2 regions of the Salinibacillus aidingensis genome follow, and region 2 is predicted to be linked to the other one. Evidence: riboswitches for the same ligand, from Rfam matches in the RefSeq annotation. Region 2 holds a riboswitch; the other holds the start of a gene.
The links. Region 2 has a riboswitch for FMN ahead of ribD (bifunctional diaminohydroxyphosphoribosylaminopyrimidine deaminase/5-amino-6-(5-phosphoribosylamino)uracil reductase RibD). Riboswitches for the same ligand answer to the same signal wherever they lie in the genome.
Positions count from the first base shown of each region.

Region 1: it holds a riboswitch for FMN, as region 2 does, so the genes downstream of both, ACZ5OK_RS13140 (ECF transporter S component) here and ribD (bifunctional diaminohydroxyphosphoribosylaminopyrimidine deaminase/5-amino-6-(5-phosphoribosylamino)uracil reductase RibD) in region 2, are expected to answer to the same signal.

Region 1 is NZ_AP043759.1:2,459,710-2,466,773, forward strand. It holds gene menH (2-succinyl-6-hydroxy-2,4-cyclohexadiene-1-carboxylate synthase) at 1-403, opposite strand, end outside; gene menD (2-succinyl-5-enolpyruvyl-6-hydroxy-3-cyclohexene-1-carboxylic-acid synthase) at 403-2,145, opposite strand; gene ACZ5OK_RS13130 (isochorismate synthase) at 2,142-3,548, opposite strand; gene ACZ5OK_RS13135 (hotdog fold thioesterase) at 3,828-4,214, shown strand; gene ACZ5OK_RS13140 (ECF transporter S component) at 4,376-4,954, opposite strand; FMN riboswitch at 5,264-5,411, opposite strand; gene ACZ5OK_RS13145 (M20/M25/M40 family metallo-hydrolase) at 5,486-6,547, opposite strand; gene ACZ5OK_RS13150 (potassium channel family protein) at 6,673-7,064, shown strand, end outside.
Region 2 is NZ_AP043759.1:154,049-161,112, reverse strand. It holds gene ACZ5OK_RS00965 (GNAT family N-acetyltransferase) at 1-238, opposite strand, end outside; gene ribH (6,7-dimethyl-8-ribityllumazine synthase) at 249-719, opposite strand; gene ACZ5OK_RS00955 (bifunctional 3,4-dihydroxy-2-butanone-4-phosphate synthase/GTP cyclohydrolase II) at 745-1,950, opposite strand; gene ribE (riboflavin synthase) at 2,010-2,603, opposite strand; gene ribD (bifunctional diaminohydroxyphosphoribosylaminopyrimidine deaminase/5-amino-6-(5-phosphoribosylamino)uracil reductase RibD) at 2,608-3,708, opposite strand; FMN riboswitch at 3,901-4,046, opposite strand; gene solA (N-methyl-L-tryptophan oxidase) at 4,153-5,283, shown strand; gene ACZ5OK_RS00935 (YbjQ family protein) at 5,377-5,700, shown strand; gene ACZ5OK_RS00930 (hypothetical protein) at 5,700-5,930, shown strand; gene ACZ5OK_RS00925 (hypothetical protein) at 5,976-6,779, opposite strand; gene ACZ5OK_RS00920 (response regulator transcription factor) at 6,932-7,064, opposite strand, start outside.

The DNA of each region.
Region 1 (7,064 bases), 1.2 Mb from region 2:
GTTCATCCCTATTTTGACGCTTCTCCTGCTCTTCCTGCGTCTTTAATCCTGGTGAGGCACTTTCCAGAATCAGGGTATTTATATTTTCCGGATAAAAACGGGCAAAAGATAGAGCCGTCCTTCCTCCCATCGAATAACCAAGCAAATGGACCTTCTTCAGACCAAGTTTTTTCAATACCTGATCTAAATCATCACAAACGCTTTCCATGGAAAATGGTTCTTGAACAATGGTTTTCCCATGCCCTGGAAGATCAAGGTTAATGACCTGAAAATTTTTTGACCATTGCGAAATAAAGGAAGCCCAGGTTTTCGTTGAACCTGTAAACCCGTGGAAAAGAACGAGGGGTTCCCCTGTTCCTTCCTCTTCTACCCAATATTTTTTTCCATCAACGTTCATATACATCAGTTTTCACCTGAAATTTCCAGGGCATACGCTTCGATTTCATTCCATTGCTTACGGTGCCACTCCGCATTTTCCTCTCGGTTGGTCTGAACCTCTAGAACCTTTAATCCTCCATTATTATAGGCCTGATTTAAAGAAGACTTTAAATGTTCCAGAGAGGTTATTCTTTCATAATGACCTCCATACATGGTCACCGCGTGCTGAAAGTCCAAGTCGAGAGGTGTACCGAATAAGACCTCAAAATGGTCCGATGATTCCTTCGCTTGTGGGAGGAAGGAAAATATTCCCCCGCCATTATTATTAATAACAATCACGGTTAAATCAATTCCATATTGTTTGACCGCATGTAAGCCATTTAAGTCATGGAAAAAGGTTAAGTCCCCCAGTAATAATGTAACCTTTCTCCCATGTGCCGCAGCTCCAGCAGCAGAGGAAATCGTTCCATCAATTCCATTTGCTCCCCGGTTGCCCGCAATGACACAATCCCGGTCAATAGCGGTAAAGAATGTATCCACATCCCTGATAGGCATACTATTTCCGACAAACAGAAGATGCTGATCCTTTATCACCTGATTAAGAATGGACACAGCATGACCTTCCGTTAATTCTTCCCCTTCTGCCCATTTCCGTCTTACCATCTGATTCAGTTTTTTCCATTTATCTGTCCAATCGGGATCCATTTCCATACCAGCACTGTAATCAGCGCTCTGTATGCAGAATTGGGCAGGGTCACTGTATATGTAATGTGTGTTTGTAAGGGTTGGTTCCCGATAGCCCTCATATGCCTCAACCACAATGTGAAGGATGTCCGGATTTTCCTCCATAAAGAAACGATAAGGCTTGGAAACAGGCATAGCACCAAAGCGTATAATGAAGTCAGGCTTTAGCGAACTGCGAACCTTGGAGCTTTTTAAAATAGAATCGTAGCTTTCAATCACGAGCTCTTTGGAATGAGGTCCTGTTCTGATCTGGGAAAGGGGATCCGCTAAAATCGGGATATTCCAGGTCTTAGCGAGCCTGGCAATACTCTCACGCAGCCCTGTATCCATTTGCGGACCACAGACTAATAACCCCTGCTTTCTGTCGGCAAGCTGGGTGAGTACTCGATCAAGCTGACGTTCATCCAATGTACGTATACCCGAAACATGGGGAAAATAAACATCTTTTGTCGGACTTTCCCAAATATCCGGAAGATGAAAATCAGGGACGAGAGGTTCGCGTAATGGAAAATTCAACTGTACCGGTCCGGGATTACCTTCATATGCTGTTGCTGCAGCACGGGAAGCCATACTTCGTGCATAATTCAGCATCGATTCATGCTTTTCCGGTAAGGCCATTTCATGAAACCATTTGACGTAATCCCCATACATTTTGATTTGGTCAATTGCTTGAGGAGCTCCCACGTCCCTAAGCTCATGCGGACGATCAGCTGTCAAAACAACCAGCGGAACCCTGCTGTAATAGGCCTCAATAATAGCCGGATAGTAATTAGCGGTAGCCGTTCCGGAAGTACAGACTAATGCGACCGGACGATTTTGTTCTTTTGCCATGCCTAAAGCAAAAAACGCTGCCGACCGTTCATCAAGATTGACCCAGTGTTTGATTGATGAATGCTCAGCGAACGTTAGCGCCAGAGGAGTGGAACGTGAGCCCGGAGAAATGACAACGTCTGTAATCCCACTTCTCGCAAGCTCATCTACGAATTGTGCAATATAATAGGTTAGTTTTTCCTGGTGGCTCATTGTAATCCTCCTAGCGCCATTAGCATAGGTGAAAATTTTATCTGGGTTTCCTGGAATTCTTTTTCCGGATCTGAATCCTTAACAATACCACAGCCCGCAAATAAAGAAGCTTCATTTTTTTGGATTAAACCAGACCGGATGGCTACAGCGAATTCACCATTATCCATCGCATCCATCCATCCAATAGGAGCTGAATACCAGCCTCTGTCCGCCTTCTCCTCTTCTTTTATAAATGATAGGGCTTCTTCACGGGGTACCCCTCCCATAGCCGGTGTAGGATGGAGACTTCTGACTACCTCTAATAAAGAATGTCCTTCCCGTAACTTCCCCTTTACTGGTGTATATAAGTGCTGCAGATTTCGAAGTTTGTACAGTACAGGAGATTCCGGCACTTCTACATTGTCACTGCAGGCTTCTATAGCTTGCTTAATCATATCAACCACAAAAGCATGCTCCATCCGATTTTTCTCATCATAAAGCAGTTCGTTTCCTAACACCTCATCCTCTTGGGGTGTTTCACCTCTCGGGGAGGTACCGGCGAGACAGGTGGAAAGGAGTTCTCCATTTTCCACCTTCACCAATCTTTCGGGAGTTGCTCCAATAAAACAGTCCTCTCCGCTTTCCAATGCAAAAATATAGCTTTGCTTTTGCTGCTCCAGCAGGTTTTCCAGCACCCTGGAAACAGGGATCGTCTGAGTAAAGGATACCCGCAATTCCCGAGCCAGGACTACCTTATTCATCTGTTTATTTTCAATACGTTCTGTTGCAGATCTCACCGTTTCTTTCCATTCCTCAGCACTTTTCGCCTGCTGATTTACACATTCAGGATCCTTAGAACCTTGTTGTGGATGCTGCTTCATTGTCTCTATCATCTGAGTAAATGACGCCCTGCAATTTTCTATATCCACTTGTCCATCGAACCGGATATGACAGGTTAGATAGGCGTCACTGTCATCTATCGTAATAATATACTCAGGTAACGTCATCTGACTGCTCGGATAATTTTCCCAAAGCTCACTGGATTCTTCAGGATCAAAGGAAAAACCACCCATGATGACGGGTCCTGTGCCAGGCTGGTTATATGGGTTATCGATGTAAACGGATTTCAGCAAGTCATTCCACTCAGAGTGGACATGTTCAAAACGGTCTCCGTTAGTTTTATTCTCTTTAAACTGATAGGCCGACCCTAAACCGATAAGGACCATTCCGTCTTCAGGACTTGTCCAGAAAAATCTCGATCCTTTGAAAGACTGTGTATATTGAAAAACAGCAATCGGGTTGATCTCCTCAACACCTGCTATTTTCTCTGTATAGCTAAACAGCTGTGGTGTATCCTTGTGAGCCTGATAATCAAGTGCTTCACTTATAGACTCGGTAAACCGTTGCTGTCGGGTTTCGATCATTTTCACTACCTCCAAAACAAAAGGGACTTCTTACACACACTTTTATTATTTTAACACGGAACTTAAAATCCAATCTTATTTTAATCCCTTTTTCACTGTATCTCAAGCAGTTCCCCTTACAACAGGATTGTGGAACGCTTCAATTGTTGACTGTTAAATTTTTACGGATGTTTCTTTGTAAAGAGTAGCACTTCCCATTCACGCATGGTAAACTAAATTTACGGTCAGTTAATGCGTAATAAAAAATTGCTCCGGGAGGGAAGAAACCATATGGATATGATGCAGACTTCCAATACAATGCTTGAAGCCTTAGATATCGAGATGGTTGAAATGAATCCAAATCGAGTGGTTTTATCCATGCCTGTAGGTCCCAAAACCCATCAGCCTTTTGGTTATCTGCATGGCGGTGCCAGTGTTGCGTTGGCTGAAACCGCTGCCAGCATTGGCGGTGCTTTAAATATTGACATCGAAACGCAAAACGTATTTGGAATTGAAATCAATGCCAATCATCTAAGAAGTAAGCGTTCAGGAATGGTGACAGGTACGGCTGAGCCAATACATATCGGAAGCCGGACCATGGTATGGGAAATTAAAGTTGAGGATGAGAATAACCAATTAATTTCCATATCCAGATGTACACTTGGTGTTGTCTCCAAACGTGACTAGAGCCTACAAAGGACGGAAGCGGCCGTTGATCCAGCTCCGGCTCCACTTCTTTTCTTTGTCCAGTTGCGGCAAGTTTATGAAAAAAGGAGTTATCTCTGAAAGGGAGACAACTCCTTTTTTTGTTGTATAGAAATTTTAAACGGAGGCTTCCACATTAGTTCTTACCTGGCCAGATTCATTTGCTTTTCCTCTATCCATGGCTTGATTTTTACAAATAAAGGAATCAGCAGCAAGGCAACAACTGCTCCCTTAATGGCATTAAACGGTAAAATCCCCACTAATACTGTGGATAATTTCACTGTATCACTCATCGTTTCCCAGCCCATGAACCATGAATAGGCAGGCAGAATGAGAAAATAATTTAAGACCGACATCCCAATAGCCATAATTACTGTACTTGTAACGATACCTGAAATAACACTTTTTACTGACTTATATTTGTGATACAAGATGGAAACCGGTAATACGAACATTGCACCGGCAATAAAATTTGAAACAACGCCTACCGGATCTCCTGCTCCTGAATAAAGAAAATAAATGACATTTTTCATTGCTTCAACAATTACACCGGCTACAGGTGAAAATATAAAGGCTGCTATAATTGCCGGCACATCACTAAAGTCAATTTTCAGGTACCCTGGTAAAAACGGCAAGGGAAAATTGAGCAGCATTAATACCATGGCAATAGTTGATAAGATAGCTAAAATAATAAGCTTTAATAAATTTGATGATTGTTGCATCGATCCTTCTCCTCCCTCACTTTACCATTCAAATCTCAAAAGTGAAGGGAAGCGACCCCCAAAACCTGCCAAAACATAATAAACCCTAAAGCTATAAGGGGCTTTAGGGTTTGCAAGCAGCGGGTAATAAAGTCCGGAGACATATGATGAACGTACTTCCACATAATCGTTTGTCCGTTATTTGCACAAAACTGGACAATTCAGCAATGGCCTGTATTAAAGGTTCTGAACCATATATAGAAGCCGTCAATGAGTACCAAAGCAAGCTTTTACATCCTGCCTTATCGTCTCCGCTTTTCCTATATCGCTTCACATCTTCTCCCATCCAGACTTTACTGTCGGTCCCAGATTCACACTGGCTCAGCCGCTCGGTTATTACCTCACGGGTCACGGACTTAGAACTTCAGTGAAGCTCATCACCGTCGGTCGGGAATTTCACCCTGCCCCGAAGATTGAATGGCTATTCATTTTTTTATTTATCTATATTATAGCGTACTTATCCTCATATGCATAGTGTTTTGCTTAAAGTTTTTAATGTTCGTCCTCCAATGGATTCAACGATTCATTCCCCTTTAATCCTTCAATCATATGAACGATTAAATCAATCTCTTCCTCCATATCCTTCATGCTGGCAGTTTCAACAGGTGAGTGCATATACCGAAGCGGCAGGGAAACCAGGCTTATAGGGACACCTGCACCTGTATAACGCATCTTATCTGCATCGGTACCTGTGTTTCTTGGTGTCAGCTCATATTGAACAGCCATATTTAAATTTTGAGCTGAATGCTGCAGCAGTTTGTTTATTTTACGATTAATAGGAGCCCCTTTCGCGAGTACAGGTCCTTTGTCCAATTGGATATCCCCATGTTTTGTCGTATTTACACCTGGGTAATCTGTAGCAAAGGTGACGTCACAGGCAATGGCCATCGTCGGCTTAATACCAGCTGCAGCAAAATAAGCTCCTCCCATATTGGTTTCTTCATTTACAGTGCTAGCCGCGTAAACCCCTACCTGAATGTCCTTTTCAGATAATTTTCGTAGCACTTCAGCAACCATAAAGGCACCTGTCCGATTATCGAGTCCTCTGCCTGTAATATATCGATCCATCAGTACTTCTGGTTCCCGTTTATAAATGGCCAGATCACCAATTTGTACAGATTTTGCGATTTCATCCTTGGATTTCGCACCGCAATCAATGTACAAATCTTCAAATTCAAGCTTTTCTTTCACGCCACCATGATGCTCGGCATTAGCCCCAATCACACCTGTTAACGTCTGGTTTTCTCCGAGAATATGTACCTTCATCCCAACTGCAATCTTAGGACTTATACCACCCATCTTGCTTATACGAAGAAAGCCATTATCCTCAATTCTTGTAATTACAAACCCAATTTCATCAGAATGACCGGCCAGCAAAACTTTGAACTTTGCGTCCGGGTTTAATACACCAATCACATTTCCGGCATGGTCAGTTTTAATTTCATCTGCATACGGTCTGATGTAGTTCATCCATTTTTTCTGAATTTCCATTTCCATACTGGATGGAGATGGGGTTTTTAATAAATCCATTAAAAAAGATTGATTTTCAAGCATAGGTTTCACTCCTTCATGTATGTATTGAAATGCTTTTAGTCAAACTAGTGCATATGAGAAAAAATAGCACATCTGGCCAAAAAAGTATATCAAACTTAACAGATCGTTGAAAGGTGCGGGGAAGAATGCTTCAAATGTTGTTTCGCTGGTATTTTCAGATTCCTATATATTTACGGCTTTTGTTAACGGTCATTTTCTTCATGTTTTTATTTGGCAGTGTCATGCATTTTGTGGAACCTGTTAATTTTCCCAGCCTTTTTGACGGGCTTTGGTGGGCCTTTGTTACGGGTTCAACGGTAGGATATGGAGATTTTGTACCCAATAGCATTCTGGGAAAGGTTATTGGTATTTTGATGATTCTTGCAGGAGGAGGAATTGTTACATACTACATGGTGACGGTAGCTTCAGGGGCCGTGGAACGTGAAAAAGAGATGGAAAAAGGCAATGTCGCTTATAAAGGAAAAAATCATGTCGTTCTCATTGGCTGGAATGAAAGGTCAAGGCAACTATTAAATAT
Region 2 (7,064 bases):
TATCCGAGAATTGTAAGGTTGTCACACCGACTAAACCTTCATCCGTAAAGGCTCCAAAAGTTATATTATTTTCGTCTGATAATCGTTCGGCAGTCTGGTCAACCGGATTCTCCCGCTGAACAGCTTCTTCATAGGTGGTAAGAAAGGCATCCGGCGCTTCCTTTAAGGCCTCTATCCTTAAATTCCAGTACTGCTCTGCATCCCCTTCATGTAAAATGGTTACAACGGTATTTGTCATTTTGTATTCCTCACTGTTCCATATCTTTTACTAACTGAGCCATTTCCACTGCAGCAGCAGCCGCTTCAGAGCCTTTATTCCCTGCCTTTGTTCCTGCACGTTCAATTGCCTGCTCAATGGTATCTGTTGTAATAACACCAAAAATGACCGGTTTGCCGGTTTTTAACGCAGCATTTGATACGCCTTTCGCGGCTTCGTTACAAACGTAGTCAAAATGGGGAGTAGAGCCCCTGATAACTGTTCCAAGCGCAATCACAGCATCGTACTTTCCAGATTCCGCCATTTTCTGCGAGATTAACGGAATTTCGAAAGCTCCCGGAACCCAGGCGGTATCAATATGCTCCTCTGAAACTCCATGACGTTGCAGGGTACCCACTGCGCCCTCCAATAATTTTTTTGTGATAAATTCATTAAAACGACCAACGACGATTCCTACTTTTAAATTAGTGCCTACTAGGCTTCCTTCAAAAATTTGTCCCATGATTGCTTCCTCCTTGTTTTATCGATCATGAATGAGTATGAAACTCCAATAAATGTCCCAGCTTTGTATGCTTCGTTTTCAGGTAACGTTCATTTTCTTTACGGGCAGGCATCTGAATAGGTTCACGCTCAACTACTTCTAAACCATACCCTTTAAGTCCTTTAATTTTTTTCGGATTATTCGTTAATAGACGCATTTTTCTAAGACCTAAGTCCCTTAATATCTGTGCACCAATTCCATAATCCCTAAGATCAGGAGCAAATCCTAATTTTTCATTGGCTTCTACTGTGTCATAGCCTTCCTCCTGCAGCTTATAGGCACGAAGCTTATTGATTAATCCAATCCCTCGGCCCTCCTGCCTCATATAAAGCAAAATACCATTTCCTGCTTCCTCAATCTGTGCAAGGGCTGTATGCAGCTGAGGTCCGCAATCACAGCGATAGGAACCGAATACATCACCCGTCAGACATTCGGAATGGACTCTGACCAATGTCGGTTTCTCCGGATCAATCTCCCCTTTTATAAGGGCGATATGTTCACGATCATCCACTGCATTGGTATATGCAACAGCTTTAAAATCCCCAAATTCGGTAGGAAGATTGACTTCAACTTCCTTCTGAATCAGCTTTTCCTTCTGGTTCCGATATTCAATCAGATCCTTAATCGTAATAAACTTAAGACCAAACTGATCAGCTATTTTGCGTAAATCTGGTACTCTGGCCATGGTTCCATCATCTTTAATGATTTCGCAAATCACCCCTGATGGAAAGGCACCGCTCAGTTTAGCTAAATCAACCGCAGCTTCCGTATGCCCCGCTCGTCTCAATACGCCACCGTTTTTTGCTACAATCGGAAACACGTGTCCAGGTCTTTTAAAATCAGCAGGCTTCGAATCAGGATACAATAATTGCTGGATGGTCAGCGCCCGTTCGGCAGCACTAATCCCTGTCGTTGTATCCCGATGGTCAATACTTACTGTAAAGGCTGTGCCATAAGGATCTGTACTCTGATTAACCATTGAATGCAGTTCCAGACGATTGGATAAATCTTCAGTAATGGATGTGCATACAAGCCCACGGCCATGTGTGATCATAAAATTGATGGTTTCTGCGGTTACTTTTTCTGAAAGAGCAACAAAATCTCCCTCATTCTCACGATCTTCATCATCGGCTACAATAACGACCTTACCTGCCTTTAAATCCTCGATTGCTTCCTCTACTTTATCAAACATGCTGTCACTTCCTTTTCGTCTTTTATAAAAGCTGATCTAAAATGTTTCTGCCCGGAAGGTCAGTCCTTATCGGAAATCATATTAGCCACGTACTTCGCCAACATGTCACACTCGATGTTCACGATATCTCCCTCATCCTTCTGTCCTAAAACTGTATTTTCGGCTGTATGAGGAATTAAGGAAATGGTTAAAACGTTATTTTCTGTTCCAAAGACTGTCAGACTCGTTCCATCAACCGCAACTGAACCCTTTAGCATCATCAGCTTCTCCAATTCGTCCGGAAGCTCAATCTGATAGTAAATCGCATTCGCCACCGGTTTCTTCTCAATAATCGTACCTGTACCATCAACATGTCCTGAAACAAAGTGTCCGCCAAACCGGCCATTTGCTGGCATGGAACGCTCTAAATTAACCTGTGAGCCTTTATCCAGCATTCGTAAAGAGGTCGCCTTCACCGTTTCCGGCATGATATCAACCTGAAAATCGTCATCTGAATAGCCTGTCACGGTTAAACAGACACCATTAACCGAAATACTGTCTCCTACCTTAATATCTGATAAAATTTCATTCGCTTCGATGGTCATTTCAATTTCCTGTTTACCCTTCTGGATATCCTTTATGGTGCCTAACTCTTCAATAATTCCTGTAAACATATTTTCACCCTTCATCATGATTTTTAGCTTCTGCCACAATTTTGAGGTCCTTGCCAATTCTTTCAAAGGAGGTAATGGATAAGTCCAGACTGTCTGAGAGACTTTCGATGCCATCTCCTCCGATGGATGTTGGCGCTCCCCTTCCACCAATAATCGTTGGGGCAATATAAGTAATGACCTGCTGAACAGCCTTCTCCTTCAGAAAGCTGCCATTCACTTCTGCTCCACCCTCTACAAACAGGGTCATAATTTTTCGCTTCCCTAATTCCTCCAGCACTCTGGGAATAGTGATTTCAGGCTGATCAAGCTGGATCACTTCCACATGGGCAAATTGTTCATAGCCTGCAATGGTATCCTGTCGGGCTTCCGATCCCGTTATGATCAACGTCTCGGCATCTTTCTTTGTTATAATATTTGATTGAAGAGGCGTTCTTAAATGGGTATCCAGCACCACTCGTACCGGATTTTTACCGCCAAGGGGCAGCCGGGCTGTGAGAGTTGGATTATCTTTTAATACTGTGTTGACACCAACCAGAATAGCATCATGGGTATGCCGATACAGATGGGCATCCTGTCGGGCTTCCTCTCCTGTGATCCATTGGCTTTCTCCGGAGACAGTGGCAAGCTTTCCATCCAGGCTTGTAGCTGACTTCAGTGTGACAAAGGGCTTATGATGCTGAATATAATAAAAAAATGCTTTATTAATGCTGTCAGCTTCCTCTTTTAATATCCCCACATCAACCTGAACCCCCGATTCTCGCAGTCGTTTAATCCCCTGACCTGCAACCTTTTCATTTGGATCAACCGTTGCCACAACAACACGTGACAGACCTTTTTGCAGGATTAAGTCTGCACAGGGTGGGGTCTTTCCGTGATGACTGCATGGCTCAAGCGTTACATAAATGGTCGCATGCTTTGCTTTGTCCCCAGCCATCTGTAACGCATGAACCTCTGCATGGGGCTCACCAGCTTTTAAATGGGCACCAAAGCCGATGATCTGCCCATTCTTCACCACTACCGCTCCAACAGGTGGATTGGGACTGGTCTGGCCCGATACGGATCTGGCTAAGGATAAGGCGAATTTCATATAGTACTGATCATTCATAACAGTCCCTGCTTTCGTATGTTTAAGATTTGGTCATCTCATTAAAAAACCCTTCTGATTCAAAATCAGAAGGGAGAAGGTGTGTATGATTAAAAATTTTACGACAGCATAGCAAAAAACAAATGAATCAGGAGGAATCCGAAAAATAGCCATTTTCCATGCATATAACCTGAATCACTGCCGTATGATCTTCCATTCCTTCTCCCATCCAGACTTTCACTGTCGGTCCCGGATTTTCACCAGGTCCACCGCTCGATTTTCATCTCACGGGTCACGGACTGAGGAGTTTCGGCTCCATCACCGTCGGTAGGGAATTGCACCCGACCCCGAAGGAATTTTTTATTTAATTTTGTATAATTGTAACACTAAAAAATTTATAAGTACAAAAATTTGTTTACACCACTTAAAATATAAGAATCAGATCTATTTGAAAGGATGTCAAAAATGCATTTTCATACAATCATTGTTGGGGCAGGATCCATGGGCATGGCTGCAGGATATTATTTGGCAAGACAAGGGAAAAAGGTTCTGCTTATCGACTCTCATAATCCCCCGCATCAGGACGGGTCCCATCATGGGGAAACCCGACTCATACGTCATGCCTATGGGGAAGGTGAACACTATGTTCCATTAGCTCTCCGCGCCCAGGAGCTTTGGTATGAATTGGAAAAGGAATCAGGGGAGGATTTATTTCTGCAAACAGGTGTCTTAAATATAGGAGAAAAGGATTCTTCCTTTATTCGTGAGGTACAATCAAGTTCAGAAACCTATCACCTCCCACTGCAAACCCTGTCTGCAAAAGAAATTTCCCAAAAGTGGGAAGGGCTGTCATTACCCGATCATTACATAGGCTGCTTAGAGACCACCTCAGGAGTCCTTTTTAGTGAAAGGATTATACAAACGTATCGTTCCCTGGCCGAATCCTTCGGGGCTACGATAAAAGTGAATAGCGAAGTTGTGGATATTGACATACATAAAGATTCAGCAACCGTGTATACAGAAAACGAAAGCTTTGAAGCAGACCATCTTATTGCGACCACTGGAGCATGGGCAAAAAAGACAGGCGAAAAGCTGAATGTATCTTTACCTTTAACCACCTTACGTAAAACCTTTTCCTGGTTCGATGCCGATGACCAAATTTATAATGCAGCAGAATTCCCAGCATTCACCTTTGCTATTAGCCAGGGTACCTATTATGGATTTCCAAGCATTCACGAGTCCGGAGTTAAAATTGGAAGACACGACGGTGGACGGGAGTTTCAAATGGGTCGTCCCCTAAAACCTTATGGATATTACAGAGAAGATATCGGGGACGTTTCAGATATATTAGAGGCCTATTTTCCGCATGTTCAGAGTCAAAACACCGGAAAAACCTGTGTATATACCATGACTCCTGATGGGGACTTTATTATTGATCAGCTGCCCCAGCATCCGAATGTCACAATTGCGTGTGGATTTTCCGGGCATGGCTATAAATTCAGCAGTGTGGTTGGAGAAATTTTGAGTAAAATGGCTATGAATGAAAACGTTGATTTTGACCTTGCTCCATTCAGTATAAAGAGATTCTTAAAATAAAAAGATATGAAACCTATACCGGACGTTTATCGTATAGGGCATTAGCAACTATTCAATAATAAAATGAAGAATATGATGCGAGGTGTTGCAAACATGATTATTATGACAGGTGAAAAGGTTCCTGGATATGAAGTGACCGAAGTATTAGGCCCCACCTTTGGACTTACGGTAAGAGCCCGCGGTGTCGGAAAGGACATCACTGCTTCGATTAAAGGGTTATTCGGCGGTGAAGTCCGCCAATATGTGGAGATGCTTGAGGATGCAAGAAAAGAAGCCTTGGATCGGATGACAGAAAACGCACAGCAAATGGGTGCAGATGGTATCATTATGTTCCGATTTGATTCCGGCAGCATCAGCAACAACATGAGTGAAATCGTCGCCTATGGTACCGCGGTAAGGTTGGAGAAAAAGGAATAATGATGAAATTTGTCATAGGATATTTTGTTTTTCAAATCCTTCTGCTCATTGTCATTTTAGTCATTACTCATCAAACGGATAAAAACAGTCGCAAAGCGTTTTTACAGCCTAACGAAGTACCTGAAGGATTTGAAAAAACGTCCGAAACGTTTATAGACACGAAAACAAAAAAGACGATCTACGTTTACTATAATCGCCACACAGGAAAGCGAATTTACGTTGAGCATTAAAAAGACAAGAATCTGACACTTGTTGAAGTGAGAGATTCTTGTCTTTTAACCATTTGCCCTGATTTCTTCTTCCCTGTTTTTACGCATTTCCTCCCGATCCTTTTCTGTTAAACGAGGACAGGTAAAGCAAAACTTCTCACCTTCACGCAAATAATTCAAACAACAAGTACACTCGACTGGAACCTGTTTATTTTTATCATCTAAACTATCAATGAATCGCTGTTTTACCCGAAAAGGATTTCGTTTACGGCCAAAAACATCTGGTTCAATCTTCTCAGCCAGGAACCGGTAATCCTGATCAATCTGCTCATGTAATTCGTCACCTGCCCTGTGCTTCCATTGATCTAAATAAATATCAAACTTTCTCGGCAGCTGGCCCCATAATTGGCCGGCGTTCATTTGCACCGATTCGGCCAGGGTTTCGAATAATGGCTGCATCGTCTCCCTATAAAAAGCAGCAAGTCGCTGATACAGCCATTCCTCTCTTGGCTGATCATGATGGAAAGGAAAGGTTGCCCATCGATCCAGCTTAAAAGAAAAACGATAGGTTCCTTGAACGGAATAAAGGCGGACGGTAACATTTTGAGGAGATAAATCTACCGTTTCATTCATGATCGATGATGTGTACTGAACAGCCAGCGGGAGGCTTGCAAACCACCTTGCCAGCGCTGCCGCTGTAGCTGCGGGATGTAAGGCTTTAAAGTTGGGGGAATATAAATCAATCAGTTCCTGCATATTTTCTTTTATCAATAGTTCCGACAAAGGTCTGGAATAAATCACAGCTTCCTGATCTTCATCAGTGATAAAAAAATCCCTCTTCATGACTTCCTGCCATTGTTGATAATTCATAGGTATACTCCTCACTTGATGTCATGCGTACGAATAATCGTATAACCGTTCTCAAATCGCATATTCATCATAAAACAACAGACTCTGTTTTGCAACGTCAGCTTTTGCTAAACAGAGTCCGGCTCATATCTACATATTTCGTCCGCTCAAAGCTAAACAAGGTTATTTTTGAACGCATAAATTACCGCCTGCGTTCGATCCTGCACTTCCAGTTTACCTAAAATATTACTCACATGAACCTTCACCGTCTTCATGGCAATAAACAGCTCATCTGCAATCTCCTGA